Regions from separate parts of the Desulfotomaculum sp. OF05-3 genome, predicted to be linked through region 1. Evidence: riboswitches for the same ligand, from Rfam matches in the RefSeq annotation. Region 1 holds a riboswitch; the other holds the start of a gene.
What was found. Region 1 has a riboswitch for cobalamin ahead of DXA87_RS10690 (sirohydrochlorin cobaltochelatase). Riboswitches for the same ligand answer to the same signal wherever they lie in the genome.
Positions count from the first base shown of each region.

Region 2: linked by a shared signal. The riboswitch ahead of DXA87_RS13245 (ABC transporter substrate-binding protein) and the one ahead of DXA87_RS10690 (sirohydrochlorin cobaltochelatase) in region 1 are both predicted to bind cobalamin.

Region 1 covers NZ_QWGO01000018.1:21,774-29,085, forward strand. The annotation lists gene DXA87_RS10670 (ABC transporter ATP-binding protein) at 1-1,123, opposite strand, end outside; gene DXA87_RS10675 (iron ABC transporter permease) at 1,149-2,159, opposite strand; gene DXA87_RS10680 (ABC transporter substrate-binding protein) at 2,412-3,710, opposite strand; gene DXA87_RS10685 (hypothetical protein) at 3,717-4,658, opposite strand; gene DXA87_RS10690 (sirohydrochlorin cobaltochelatase) at 4,795-5,820, opposite strand; cobalamin riboswitch at 5,875-6,072, opposite strand; gene DXA87_RS10695 (chloride channel protein) at 6,239-7,312, opposite strand, start outside.
Region 2 covers NZ_QWGO01000027.1:32,030-39,341, reverse strand. The annotation lists gene DXA87_RS13255 (Na+/H+ antiporter NhaC family protein) at 1-785, shown strand, start outside; gene DXA87_RS13250 (M20 family metallopeptidase) at 799-2,001, shown strand; cobalamin riboswitch at 2,181-2,433, shown strand; gene DXA87_RS13245 (ABC transporter substrate-binding protein) at 2,681-4,324, shown strand; gene DXA87_RS13240 (ABC transporter permease) at 4,435-5,388, shown strand; gene DXA87_RS13235 (ABC transporter permease) at 5,385-6,224, shown strand; gene DXA87_RS13230 (ABC transporter ATP-binding protein) at 6,379-7,312, shown strand, end outside.

The DNA of each region.
Region 1 (7,312 bases):
TATCACCGGAATCAGATTTGTCAAGATGAATTTGCCGTAATTTTCCGAGTTCCGTTCCGATCCGGAGAAGTTCCCGGTTTTTTTTATTCATAGTTCCGAAGACGTTTAACGGGCAGAAAACGGCCTCACAGGACTCTAGCACTTTCTTCGCCCTAAGAAACGCCTGCTCTCCCACCGGTTCGAAGGCCGCTTCCCGGATCACTTCTGCTGCCAGCACTCTCGCTGTCTGGTACTCCATATCGTTTTCATGGATCACGCCCGCCGCAAAGGGGATCCCCGCCCGGTTTAAGGCATGGTACACAGGAATCCCGCTCCCCATGCCGCCGATGACAAAGACCCCCGGCGCTCCGTCTGTTCTCGGGAGTTCCGGAAATCCAAGGGACGTCAGATAGCTCCCGTGTTCGATTCCGTAGAGCTTTGCGATATAGTCTCCCTCAAACACCTCCTGGGGCGTCCCTGTTCTCCCGATGGTCCCGTTTTCCGCGCAGAGCACATAGTCAGAGATCCTCTCCGCAAGATCCAGCTCGTGAAGCGACATGAGGACTGCCACATTGCGCTCATGGACCAGTTTCTTCAAGATATCGAGAAGCTCCAGTTTGTGCCGGATATCGAGAAAGGATGTGGGCTCGTCGAGAACGAGAAGCTCCGGTTCCTGGCAGATCGCCCGGGCTAAGAGGATCCGCTGTTTCTGTCCGTCGCTGGTGTTCTGGAACAGGACATCCGCAAGGCTTTCGCACCGGACCATTTCGAGGGCATCCATGACCTTTTTCTTGTCTTCTTTGGACAGGATCCCGAACCGCCCGGTATACGGATATCTTCCTGCTGCCGCCACGTCAAAACACGTCATAAGCTCCGGATCCGGCCGACCCGTCATGACCACCGCGGTCTTTTTCGCAAAATCAGGATCCGAGTAATCCTCCAGGGCTGTGCCGTCAAGAAATACACTTCCGCCTAATGGGGAAAGTTCCCGGATGATGCTCTTTAAGATCGTGGATTTTCCAGCCCCGTTCGGTCCGATCAGCGTGACGATGGATCCGCGGCGGATGTTCATGGAGATGTCGGACAGGATCGGTTTTCCGCGGTATCCGACGGTTAAATTGTCTGCTGTCAGGTAGTTCTGCATGGGCTCTCCTTTCAGACTATTCCTATCAACGTTTCACTCTTTTTATCATCATGGCAATCACCACCGGCGCTCCGAACACCGCCGTCACAGAACTGATGGAAAGTTCTGTCGGTGAAAACAACGTTCTCGCCAGCAGATCGCTGAACAGGCAGAATACTGCACCGCCAAGGAAACATCCCGGGATCACAACGATGGGCTTCGCGGTCTTAAACAGCTGTTTGATCATATGGGGCACCGCGATCCCCACGAAGGAGACGGGGCCCGCAAAGGCTGTCACTGTAGCGGAAAGAATGCTGGATAACAGGATCAGCTCGATCCGGAACCGTTTGATATTGACACCCATGTTTCTCGCGTAGACCTCCCCCAGCTGATAGGCACCCATGGCTTTTGAGAGCAGCATGGAACAAAAGAGAGCTGCTGCAGTCACAAGGAGACAGATCTTTACCCCGTCCATGGAGATGCCGGAAAAGCTGCCCATGGACCAGTTGTGGAGGTTCACGATATTGGAGTCATCGGCGAAGGTTACGATAAAATCCGTTGCCGCCGAACAGATATATCCGATCATGATCCCGCTTACCACTAACATGGACATCTGAGGAAGCTTTTTTGAGACCGCCAGCACGAAGCCCATGGAGGCCATTGCACCGAGAAAAGCCGCACCGATCATGACCCAGGAATTCATGATGAGTCCCTGTCCGAGAAACAGGATCATGAAGATCGAAACGGCGAGCTTCGCGCCGGAAGAGATTCCAAGGACGAAGGGGCCGGCGATGGGATTCGAGAAAAATGTCTGCAGCAGAAAGCCCGACACCGATAACGCCCCGCCGAGGATCAACGCCGCCAGCATTCTGGGGAGGCGGATATCAAAGAGAATATGACGGGTCATATCAGTCCCCTCTTTTCCACCCAGGGCCACAAGAATATCTGCTGCCGATACGCGCACGCTGCCGACGGCCAGGCTCAGAAAGCTTAAGGCTGCAAGCAGGACAAATAACAGCAGGTAGGCCCGGACGATCCGCTTAGACTGGGTTGACATAGGCGTTCTTCCCCCTTTCATTTATAATTTGTAACTATTCAGTACCTTCATAGTTACGTGCAAAAATCCATTCCAGATCAGCTTCGCTGATGGGATTTTTGCCTTCCAGCCTATGTTTTCTTACGGTCAGCGCAGCAAGTGCGCAGACCTACTGAACAGTTACTATAATTTAAACTTTTTCGTGTTCTCATCAACAGGTGTGAATTCAACGCAGTGACGATCCCGTGCTGTTGATCAGCTGTCACCTGCGTGTCACTTCAGTTGATGAAGATATGTAAAGCTATATTCGGTATCGTCGGCAAACACCGCGTTCATATCCCGGATCATATCCCCCAGGCCCATGGTCTCCTGGAACATGTTCTTCCCGGTACACCAGACATTGCCCTCTTTCACTGCCTTGAAATCCGCAAAAAGCTGATTCTTTGCGCAAAGCTCATCGATCGCGGTGAGTTCCCCGTCAATGGTACTGTTGTAGATCAGCACATCCGCATCCTTCGCGGCGGCATAGAAGGACTCAAAATCCATGTTCATCGTTGAAAGTGCGTTCTCATCAGAACCGGCATTCCCGGGAATGTAAGTTCCGCCTGCCAGGGCGATCATTTTTGCGATATAGTCCCCATTCTTCCTGACATTGACGCTGCCGGAATTCGTCACATAGAAAAAAGCGGCCGTTTTTCCGGATGGTTCCATGTCGAGAACATCGGACAGAGCGTCAATATTTTCGCGAAATATCTGTTCCGCCTCAGCCTCTTTTCCCGTCAGGACACCGTAGAGCCGGATCCACTCCATTCTTCCCAGGGGATGGCCCTCATAGCTGGACCGCTCCACGAGAACCGGGATCCCAAGGCGTTCCAACTGTTCTTTTACCTCGGGAGTATGGTAGATCATGGTGGACTCCACGGCGAGACCGCAGTCACTGCTTAAGATCTTCTCGTAGTCCGGAGCGCTGTACTTTCCGGCATAGGCAATTTTTCCCTCTTCCATTGCCGTTTTTGCTTCCGGCAGATACCATCCGGTGTCCTTTGTGCCGGAGAGCGCAATCAAATCCATTGCGTCCAGGTGAATGAAATCATCCATAGCGGATGTCGCCACAAGATAGATATTTTTTACCGGTTTCTGGAGGATTTTGATGGAATCCGGCAGTCCGGCCGGCGCGGACATCCCTTCCGGCAGAAGAAGGAACTGGTCTGTATCCTCGATGGTGATGAGCGAGATGTCATTCTCATAATAATCCACGGAAAACTGATCCGCATAGAGAAGATCCATGGAACTTACCGGGGACATATTGTTCCAGCTGCGGGAAGCTGTAGCAGCTGTCTCCGTTTTTGGGGCTGCCTCAGTGCTGCTGCCGGCTTCGTTTTGCCGGCTGTCTGCCGCAGCGGTCTGTTCCCCAGAGCCACCGGCAGAGCTTCCCTCTGCGTCTTTCCCGGTGCACCCAGCACATAGCATGACTACACTCAAAAGAATCACGGTGAGGCATCTGACATACCGCCTGTACCTCTTATCTGTCTCCCGCCTTCTGCGGAATAAATGAATTCTGTTCTTGTCCATACCGTGTTATTGTTTCTGCTCTTCCAGCGTGCTGGAATCAAAGGTCAGCGTGTATTCGATCTCATGCGGAGTGCTCATGGCCGTCGTGTCGGCGTAAACAGTCAGCGGGCTGTCAAAACCAGTCACCGTGATCACAAAGGTGGAATTTCCCTCCGTATTGACCGGAAGAAACTTCTCCTCGTCCACCCGCATATAGTCGTAGTTGGAGCTGCTCCAGATGATCGTCGCTTCTGCCTTTCCGTCCTTTACCTCGACCACCGCCGGGGATTCCACAGACGCACGGCCGGACCCGCCGGTCAGAGCGGCTTCTACAGTATAGGTTCCATCTGCGAGACCGAGATCTTCCACAGTCTTTAAGGATGTATTGAGAAACGCATCTGCCGGAATTCCCGATGCCTCAAAGACGAGTTCTCTGTCATACCATTTCTCTTTCTTCTTGCTGAACGCGGTGCACGGAAGCACCTCATTTAATGTCTCCACCGGGACCGTAAAGCTGTGGGTCCCATCAGAATTCTCTTCAAAGGAGATCAGGTCGGATTCCGGAACCTTCGATGCCTCCTCGCCGGTTCCCATGTAGACATAGAGATATCCGGTTCCGCCCATAGTCATTCTCGCGGTCATCGCGCCGTCCTGGACGGTCAGGGCACAGGATATGATCTTAAACATGGAGGAACTGGACTCTACGGAAATATCGTAAGTTCCATTTTTCAGGTCCGCTGCGGATACCGGAACGAGGCCCACGGTGTCAATCGTCTGTTCCGCAGCGGTCTCATTGCCGGAGGCAACGGCGGCTTTTGATTCAACGGCAGCAGTCGTCTCCACCGTAGTTTCAGCCTTGGTTTCTGCAGCAGAGGCAGATGTTGTCTCAGTCGTGCCGGGCTGTCCGCATGCTGTGGACAGGGCGCAGACTGCGGCAAGTGCAAATGTAAACTGTTTTAATTTATGCATAAAATTTTTCTCTCCCTTCAAATTATCAGTGCAGTGCCTGCTATCAGCATTCTGGCTGCTTCAGATAAGTCAGCATCACTACATTCCTGTATCAGAAAAAGGCGGTCGAATCATCGACCGCCCATAGTGAGCTATCTTATTTTGCGAGACTGTCAACGGCAGCCTGGGCATGCTGCACAAAGAGCTGCTGGATCGGCTCGAGTTCACCGAGTCCTCTTACAAGGCAGGTAACCTCATAACCTGCAGCCTCAAACTGGCTCTTCCAGGAATCGTCATCGTCACCGGCCATATCGTTGTTCGCATGGTCACCAGCTACGATCATAAGCGGCTCTAAAACGACCTTCTTGTAGGAGCCCTCTTTTACCTGTGCAATAACATCCTCACAGGACGGAGTTGCCTCAACAGTACCTACATAGTAGTTGTCAAAGCCCTCTTCCTTTAACATATCCTGCATTTTCTGGTAAACAGCGTTGGAATCGGCCTCTGTGCCATGGCCCATGAAGCAGATCGCTGTCTCGCCGTCATCATACTCCTTTGTTGCGTCTGTGATTGCGGAGATCACAGTCTTGAAGTCATCGTCGGAAGTTAAAAGCGGCTCGCCGACAGCAACATGCTCGAAGGCATCGGAGTTTTCTGCTAACTCATTTACAAGATCTGTGTACTCAAGACCATTCATAAGGTGGGTCGGCTGTACAACAAGATTCTTGACACCGTTGTCGATGGCACGGTTTAAAGCCTCTGTCACGTTATCGATCGCAATATTGTCTCTTTTCTTTACATGGTCAATGATGATCTGGCTTGTGAAACCTCTTCTAACGGAATAGTCCGGGAATGCGTTCTCGATGGCGTTCTCGATAGCGCCGACTGTCAGTCTGCGGCTGTCATTATAGCTTGTACCAAAGCTTACTACAAGAAGTTCATTCTCGCCGATCTCATCCTGATTTCTTGTGTTATCCATGGAAGCATCTCCTGTATCGTAATTCTCTTCGTCCTCTTCTTCAGCCTCTGTCGCTTCTGCTGTAGTTTCCTCCGCGGTTGTCTCTGCGACTGTAGTAGTCTCTGCAGCAGTTGTTGCTGCTGTCTGGCTTCCGGAGCATCCGGAAAGGATTGCCATGGATACGGCTGCCGCTGTCATAACGGCATAAAGGTTTGCTTTTCTCATTTACTCTTCTCCTCGCTTGAAAAATGAATTTTCAGGTCCCAGCCTGGTTCTTTTTTCTCCCAGCAGACATCCGGCAGGTTTCCTGGCTCATCCATCATCGCATATGAGACGCCTTCCCAGCAGAAACTGCCAGTGACTGTCCGTTTGTGACGGACAATGCTCATGTACTCCGGATCTACAGTGACGGGCTCGCGCAGGCTTTTGACCTGTTTCCCTTTTAACTCTCATGACGCCTGGGCATATGGATAAAACAACAGCCCGGTGGTTCATGACAGCACCGCATGTATATGGACCTGTAACGATTATCATAACATCTCCGCAATAAAAAAGCAATCGGATATCACAGAAAACCCTTGAAACCCGAGGAGTATTTCCGTAATACCTGACTGCTGATGTGCTAAAGCACGGTCTGATACCTTTAGTGCGCCTTCCGGTTAATAAACTCCGCCTTCGTCTTGGAGTATGTAAACTTCTGTCCGCTGTAGAGACCATAATATCCCGACAGCGTAAAGCTGATGGCGACCGCCACCGCAAAGTACGGCATTGCCTCAAAGCCAAATAGCTCGAATCCCAGGAACATAGTCGCGATCGGGCAGTTTGTGACACCGACAAAGGTAGCGAGCATTCCTGCTGCCGCACAGAGGGACGGTTCGAAGCCTGTGAGCAGTCCGAAGGTGCATCCGAAGGAAGCTCCCACCGCCAGTGTTGGAACAATCTCTCCGCCTTTAAATCCGCCGCCCAGGGCGACTGCCGTGAAGATCATTTTCAACAAAAATCCAAGATATGCTGATTCCCCGTCAACTGCTTTCTCAACAAGGTTGAATCCGGCTCCGCAGTAATCCCGTCCGAAGATAAGTGCCAGCGCGATGGAAAGTCCTGCCGCAACAAGGATCCGCACATAGACATTCCCGATCTTATTTTTATAGAGATGCTGAGTCTCATGGAGCAGGATGCAGAAGCAGACACTTAAAAGAGCGCAGGTAAGACCAAGACCAACGGTGTAGAGCGCCGGAACAAGAGAAAACTCCGGAATATGAAGGATCGGGAAAGATTCGCCGTGAAGACCGAGAGCTCCTGAAATCTGCGCCCCGATAAAGGAAGCAAATACGCAGGGAACGAGAGCCGCGTAGTAGGCGACACCAATGCTGATGACCTCAATTCCGAACATGGCTGCCGCAAGCGGCGTCCCGAAGATCGCACCAAAGCAGCCGCTCATGCCGCTCATGATCATGACTTTCTTATCTCTCTCATCCATATGGAACACATCGCCGAAATAATTTCCGATGCATCCGCCGATCTGTAAGGCCGCTCCCTCTTTTCCGGCGGAAGCACCTACAGCCTGGCTTAAGATCGTCGAGATAAAGATACAGGGCAGCGTTGCCATCGGGATCCGCTCGTCCGAGGAGATGGACTCTAAGATCAGGTTCGTTCCCCTGTTTCCGAGCTCATGGAACATCTGGTGAAGCAGGACGATCAGGACGCCGGCCACAGG
Region 2 (7,312 bases), on a different contig from region 1:
TCTTGAATCTGACGGTGGTTTCTGCATATCTGATCTTCTGGGTAAAACGATGCCAGAAGAATCCGGAAATCTATGCGAAAAACTTTGGCGGAGAAAACACGGTAGAAGAGGGAGATGTTCCGGGCGCAGGTGAGTACCGTCCCATGACTGTCCGTGAGATCGCGATCCTCGTGATCTTTTTCGGAGCATTCATTTTCTTCGCGGCAGGCGGACCGACTCTCGGACTTGGCATGACACAGTTAGGCTCCATCATGCTGCCGGTTGCCTTCATCGAAGGTTTCCTTGCGCATTACGATATTGATGAGACCATGAGACGCTTCGTAAAAGGAACACAGGATATGTGCGGCGTTATGGTATTTATGGTCCTTGCCAGCGTTATGAGCGTTATTCTCAATAATTCCGGTATCCTTGACACGATCGTCTATTATATTTCAGTTCCGTTAAACCATATGAGCAGTGCTTTCGCAGCGATCGGAATGTTCATTGCGAATGGTCTGATCAACTTTGTGATCAACTCCGGTTCCGGACAGACAGCTGTTATGATGCCGATCATGGCCCCGCTTTCCGACGTTGTAGGTGTTACCCGTCAGATGGCAGTTTTAACTTTACAGTACGGTGATGGCTTCACAAACCTCTTCGCTCCGACCAGCGTAAACTTAATGGCATGCCTTGCGATGGCAAAGGTAGATTTAAAACAGTGGTATAAATTCCTGATACCGTGTTACGGTATGCTGTTTGTGATCATGATCGCATCGATCTTTGTAGGTACAGCGATCGGCTTCTAAAGGAGGAAATCAGATGGACACAGGGGAACTTATCAGAAGCTTAACAGATGAACTGGAACAGCATACGATTGAGATCAGGCATGAGATCCATGCAAATCCGGAACTCTCGTTTCACGAATTTGCGACAAGCAGGATCGTATGCCGGGAACTGGACCGTATTGGCGTTCCTTATGAGGAAAGTCCATGTAAACCGGGCATTATCGCAACCATCGACAGTGGAAAGCCGGGTAAATTCCTGATGCTGCGGGCCGATATGGATGCACTGCCAATTCAGGAAAAGACTGGACTTCCCTTCGAATCAAAGGTACCGGGAGTGATGCATGCCTGCGGCCATGATATCCACACCTCCAATCTTCTGACAGTAGCAGAGATCTTAAACCGGACAAAGGATCAGTGGAAAGGAAAGGTGAAGCTGGTATTCCAGCCGGCGGAAGAAAATGGCGGCGGCGGAAGAGAGATGATCAAAGCCGGACTCATGGATGAGATTCCGGATGCGTGCTTTGCGCTTCATGTGGAAAATGGGGTCCCGGGAAAGATAGTCGTTGGAAGCCGTTATCTGACTGCATATTCCGACAGCTATAAGATCACAGTCCATGGAAAAGCCGCTCATTCCTCCACCCCGGAAGAGGGTGTGGATGCTGTATACATTGCCGCGTCCATTGTCACAGCGCTCCATGGAATCATTTCCAGAAATCTTTCTCCGATGGATCGGGCGACCTTAAATGTGGGAATGATCCACGGTGGAACAGCGCCGAACATCATTGCGGATGAAGTGACGCTGGGCGTCATGCTGAGAAATCTCTCAAAGGAGTCCAGAGAAGCGATGATGAAAAAAATTGAGACGATCTCCAATGGAATCGCCGAGTCTATGGGGGGAAGCTGTGATCTGGCATTCCGTGCCGGTTACGCGGCAGTCTACAACGATGAGAAGTTCTCTGATTTTGTAGCGGCCACCTTCCGCAAATATGAGGACATTATCCATGTGGATCTCGGGGACGGAAAACCGGAAGATTGGCTGATTACCGGAGAACATCCGCTTTTAGGTGCTGAGGATTTTGGATTCTATTCCCAGAAAGCTCCGTCCTGCATGATATGGGTCGGTGTCGGTGGAAATTCTCCAAAACACAGTCCGGGATTCTGTATCGACGAGCGCTATATCAAGCTCTGTACAAGAGCAATGGCGATGACAGCGTTGGAGTATCTGACAAAAGAATAGGCGATATATGAGGCAGGAGTAGGATTATGAGGATTCTACTCCTGTTTTTCTTATATTTTTCCGAAAGCGGTTACTGTTCATGCTTTACGCAAACAGTAACCGAAAGCGGCCAGCGTCATTCTTTATTTTAAATTGCTCCCTTGCATTATAATTACCAGGATGTTAAAATATCTCCCATAACAATCGAAGAGGCATCCGGTGCTGCTGCCGCTGTGAAAAAGTTCATGAGAACAGGCGGACAGCAGGTAAAAGGGAAACAGGTGGAAGACCTGTACGATCTCGTCACTGTGAGCAGGGAATACAAGACCATGCGCGAAAGCGCGGTCACTGAGGAAGAAGGACAGTTGGATAAACTGTCGTGAAAGCTTTGGGAAGGCGGTTTTGTGTGATGATCTGTAAGTCAGGAAACCTGCCGGACTGCTGGTACAGGAAGAAAATTTCCAGGTCACGAGGCATTGATCGTACCGTTTATATGTCGGCTGATTCCAACGGACATCTTTTTCTGATGCATATGCATTTCGGTATTTGAAAATTCTCAGATGGAACATCTCCATACCAACTCCGAAGTTATAAATAAAATACAGCTATCCATCAGCCCTGTACAGTTACCGGGTCCGTTACAGATAAGGATAGGCCGGGAGGCAAAACAATTCAATATTTACACAACCTGGAGGAGAACATGAAGAAGAAACATGCAAGTCTGCTCTTAGCGGCAGCAATGGCGGCATCCGTAATCTCAGGATGCGGAAACAGCGCGAACAACAGTGCGGCAGAGACAGAAAAGACAGAGACAATTGCAGCGGCAGCGACAAGTGCAGCGGAGGAAACAACAGCAGCCGAGGCAGCGGAAGACACAGAGAAAAACGAGACAGATGAGGTCGTTATTGCGACTCCGCGTGACGCTGTACAGGGAAGCGGAGACGCTTACTACTGTTGGGAAGGCGCTTATGTATGGGAAGCGCTCACGGCAAACAACGGCGGCGTGATCGATCCGTGGCTCGCAAAATCCTGGGAGCACAACGATGACTGTACTGAGTGGACATTCAACCTGCGGGATGACGCGTATTTTACAGACGGTGTCCAGTTTGATGCTGATGTATGCTTAAAGAATATCGAGCGTTGGGGTCATGGAATTACCTCCACATATACGACACTCAGTATCGAGAAATCTCTCCCGAACCTCGATAAGATGGAAAAAGTCGATGATTTCACCGTAAAATTCACCTTCACACAGCCGATCACAACGCTTGAGTATGTCCTTTCCGACTATGGCAGCCCGATGTACAGCCCGAACTGCTTCGACGAGGAGACAGGCGTGATCTCCGACTACGCGATCGGTACAGGCCCGTACAAGATCGTTGACCATGTAGAGTCCGAGTATGTGACACTTGAAAGAAACGACAATTACTACGGTGAAAACGGCAAGGTAAAGACCTTCAAGATCCGCTGCATCCCGGATGCAGAGACACGTGTATCCGCATTAAAATCCGGTGAAGTTATGGGACTTGCGGACAACGGCGCGATCACCATGGACGCTGCAAAGAACCTCTGCGACACAGACTCCAGCTTCGAGATGGACAGCACTCCGAGCCATATGACCGAGTATATCATGTTCAACGATAAAAATGAGTACCTTGCGGACAAGCGGATGAGAGAGGCATTCAACCTCGCAACAGACCGCGACAGCATCTGCAGCGTGATCTATGGCGGACTTTTACAGCCGGCATACTCCTTCTTGAGCACCCAGTCTACATTCCATCTGGATATTCAGGGAACTTATGACATGGAGCAGGCAAAAGCCCTCGCAAAAGAGGTTCTCGGCGACAAAACTGTGGACATGACCATGATCATCCGTTCCAGCACTGCATCTGACTACAACTGCAAGGCGGTTGCAGAGTATTTAAAGCAGGTTTACGCTGAACTCGGCGTCAACATCAACATCGAGATCGTAGATTCCTCCCTCTATAAAGAGAGACAGCAGGAAGGCACCTACGACATGACACTCACCGTATTCGGAATCAACAACGCAGATCCGACTTCCACATTTAAGCAGTACTTCGCAAGCGAAGGAAACAGCAACAAGACATTAAATTACAACTATTATAACGAGAAGATCGATGAGCTCGTTGCAAAAGCTCCGACGATCGCTGACGTAGAAGAGCGCAGCAAGATCTATGATGAGATCCAGCAGGAACTCTTCGATGACAGCGCATGCGTTCCGATCTGCTACCAGATCAACGTTAACATCCATAACAAAGCGATCACACACTACGCAGGAAAGACCTTCGGTGTCGGCCTTCCGACAATTTCCTGGGTAAAATAATATCTGAGAGCGATCCGGCGGGTCAGATATCCGCCGGTCAGGCAGATAAGACATGAATTTGGCAGGACTGTCTGAAAAAGGCAGTTCTGCTGTTTTTGAAAGGAACACATATGGCACTTTTAAAGTACATTCTGAAAAAAATGCTGATGCTCTTGCCGGTACTCGTCGGGATCAGTATCATTGCCTTTGCGCTTGGGATCATGTCGCCGGGGGATCCGGTGGACCAGGTGCTGAATCCAAATGGAAATGAATCCTACACGCAGGCGGAGTATGATGCCATGGCGGCAAAAATGGGCCTGGACCAGCCGGCGGTAGTCCAGTATTTCAACTGGGTCGACGGTCTGGTGCACGGCGACCTGGGCCGCTCATTTTTCACGAATAAAAGTGTCATGGACCAGCTCGCGAAGCGGATCCCGATCTCGTTAAAGCTGGCCGGTTTCAGCATGATCTTAACGATCGTCTTCGGCGTGGGATCTGGTGTCCTGATGGCGGTGAAAAAAGATCGGCTGCTGGACCATGTTCTGGGGACATTTTCCACAGTGGCCCTGTCCGTCCCCGGCTTCTGGATCGCCATTGTCCTGATCTTTATCTTTGCCGAACAGTGGAAGATCCTGCCCAGCAGCGGAATCTCTGACGGCTCCGGATTTATTCTCCCGGCAATCACGCTGGCACTCCCGAGTATCGGAGTCTGCGCGAGACTGACACGGAGCGCGATCCTTGATGAGATCGGACGCCAGTATATGACCGTGGCTGACGCGAAAGGCATGAGCCGCCGCCGCGCGGTGATCCGCCACGCCTTCGGAAACGCCCTGATCCCGATCATCACCTACCTGGGAAACCATATGGCGGGCATTATTGGCGGCGCGTCCATCGTGGAGACGATCTTCGCGATCCCCGGAATCGGAAGCTACGCTATCGCGGGCGTGCAGTCGAAAGACTACTATGTGGTGCAGGCCTACGTCCTGTTCTCCGGATGCATCTATGTGCTGACAAATATCCTGATCGATCTGATCTACATCGCGCTGGATCCAAAGATCCGTGCGGGAGAGGCGGTGGAATCATGAGAAAATTAAAAGAACCCCGTCTGACCGTGAAGGCGAAGACCGGTCTTGTGCTCTTATTTATCATTCTTCTCACCAGCGTCCTGGCACCGGTTCTCGCGCCTTATGATCCGTTGGTATCGAACCTGTCAGAGGCGCTTCAGAAACCGTCGGCTGCGCACCTTTTAGGCACCGATAATATCGGCAGGGATACCCTGAGCCGTGTTCTCTACGGCGGAAGACAGTCCATTCTTCTCGCACTGGCTGCGACGGTGCTCTCCATGCTGCTCGGCTTTGCTCTTGGACTCTTCGCGGGATATTTCGGCGGCTGGATCGACGGAGTCATCACGACGATCTCCAGCATCTTCCAGGGACTTCCGGGCCTGACACTTATGATCGCTGTGGCAGGTCTCCTGGGACAGGGCGTAAAGAGCATGCTGATCGCCATCGTGATCAACTCCTGGGTAGGTTTTTCCAGGATCGCCCGTGGCGAGGTCATGAAATTAAAGCAGGAGAGCTTTATCAAGGGACTTAAGACCATCGGAGCCAGTGATCTCAGGATCCTGTTTCTCCACATTTCGCCCAATATCCTTGGAACCTTATGTGTGCTCTTTGCCACAAGAATTGCCGGAAACGTGATCTCCGTGGCATCCATGAGCTATCTGGGTCTGGGACTCCAGCCGCCGACACCGGACTGGGGCGTTATGATCAACGACGCGAGGCAGTATTTCCGCCAGGAACCGCTGCTCGTCGTCGCGCCGGGGCTATGTATTTTACTGCTTTCCCTGAGCATCAACCTTCTCGCGGATGAGCTGCGTGACCGGCTGGATGTGAGGAAAGATGTCATGAAGAACATGTAGTGCCAGGGAAATGATCCGCTGTAAGCCCGCCTGAGAAATTTAACGCTTAACGTTGTTGAAGGAAGCTCGGATCACGAAAATTTATGAGCAGCGTGAGCGTGCAAAGTACAGGGGCTGATAGCAGATACAGAGCACAGAGAATGGGGAAGATTAAATGGAAGATAGAAAAGAATGGAAAACAGGAGAAAAAAGCGACATTGAGATCCGGAATCTCTCCGTCTCCTTCCAGGACGGCGGCGAGACGGTACATGCCATGGAGGGCGTCAACGCGTACTTCCCGGCGGGCAGTGTCACCGGACTCATCGGGGAGAGCGGCAGCGGAAAATCACTTCTCGGCATGTCCATTTTAGGACTTCTCTCCGGTCAGGCGAAGGTGGAAGGAACCTGCATGTATAAGGGCATGGATCTGTACCGGCTGCCGGAAAAGGAGATGCAGGAGATCCGCGGAAAAGAGATCACCCTGATCCCACAGAATCCCACGGAGTCGTTAAACCCGATCCGAAGAATCGGAAAACAGCTCACGGAGTGCATGACTGTCCATGGAAACAAGGATAAAGAACTTGCAAATTCCCGGCGGGATGAGTTCCTGCGCCGGTTTGGATTCGCTGACCCGGACCGGATCAGCCGCGCCTACTCCTTTCAGCTCAGCGGCGGCATGAACCAGCGTGTGATTTCCGCCATGGGACTCATGAACCGGCCGAAGTGGGCCATCGCCGATGAGCCGACAAAAGGTCTGGACGCCATCTTAAGACGGCAGGTCTACCAGGTACTGAAGGAGATCTCCGAGACGGACACCGAAGGAATGATCGTGATCACCCACGATATCGCCCTGGCGGGCGTGCTCTGCGACCGGCTGATGGTGCTCTATAAAGGAAGTATTATGGAGGTCGGGGACACGAGGACGATCCTGGAACATCCGGCTCACCCGTACACGAAAGGACTGGTCGCGTCGCTTCCGGCGAAAGGGATGAACCCCATCGGGCGCGCGGTGAGAAAGAACGAAGGAAACTCCGGCTGCAGTTTTTATCCGCGATGTCCGTATGCGGCGGACGCCTGCAAAAACGGGCCGGTCCCGGAGGCGGAGCTTC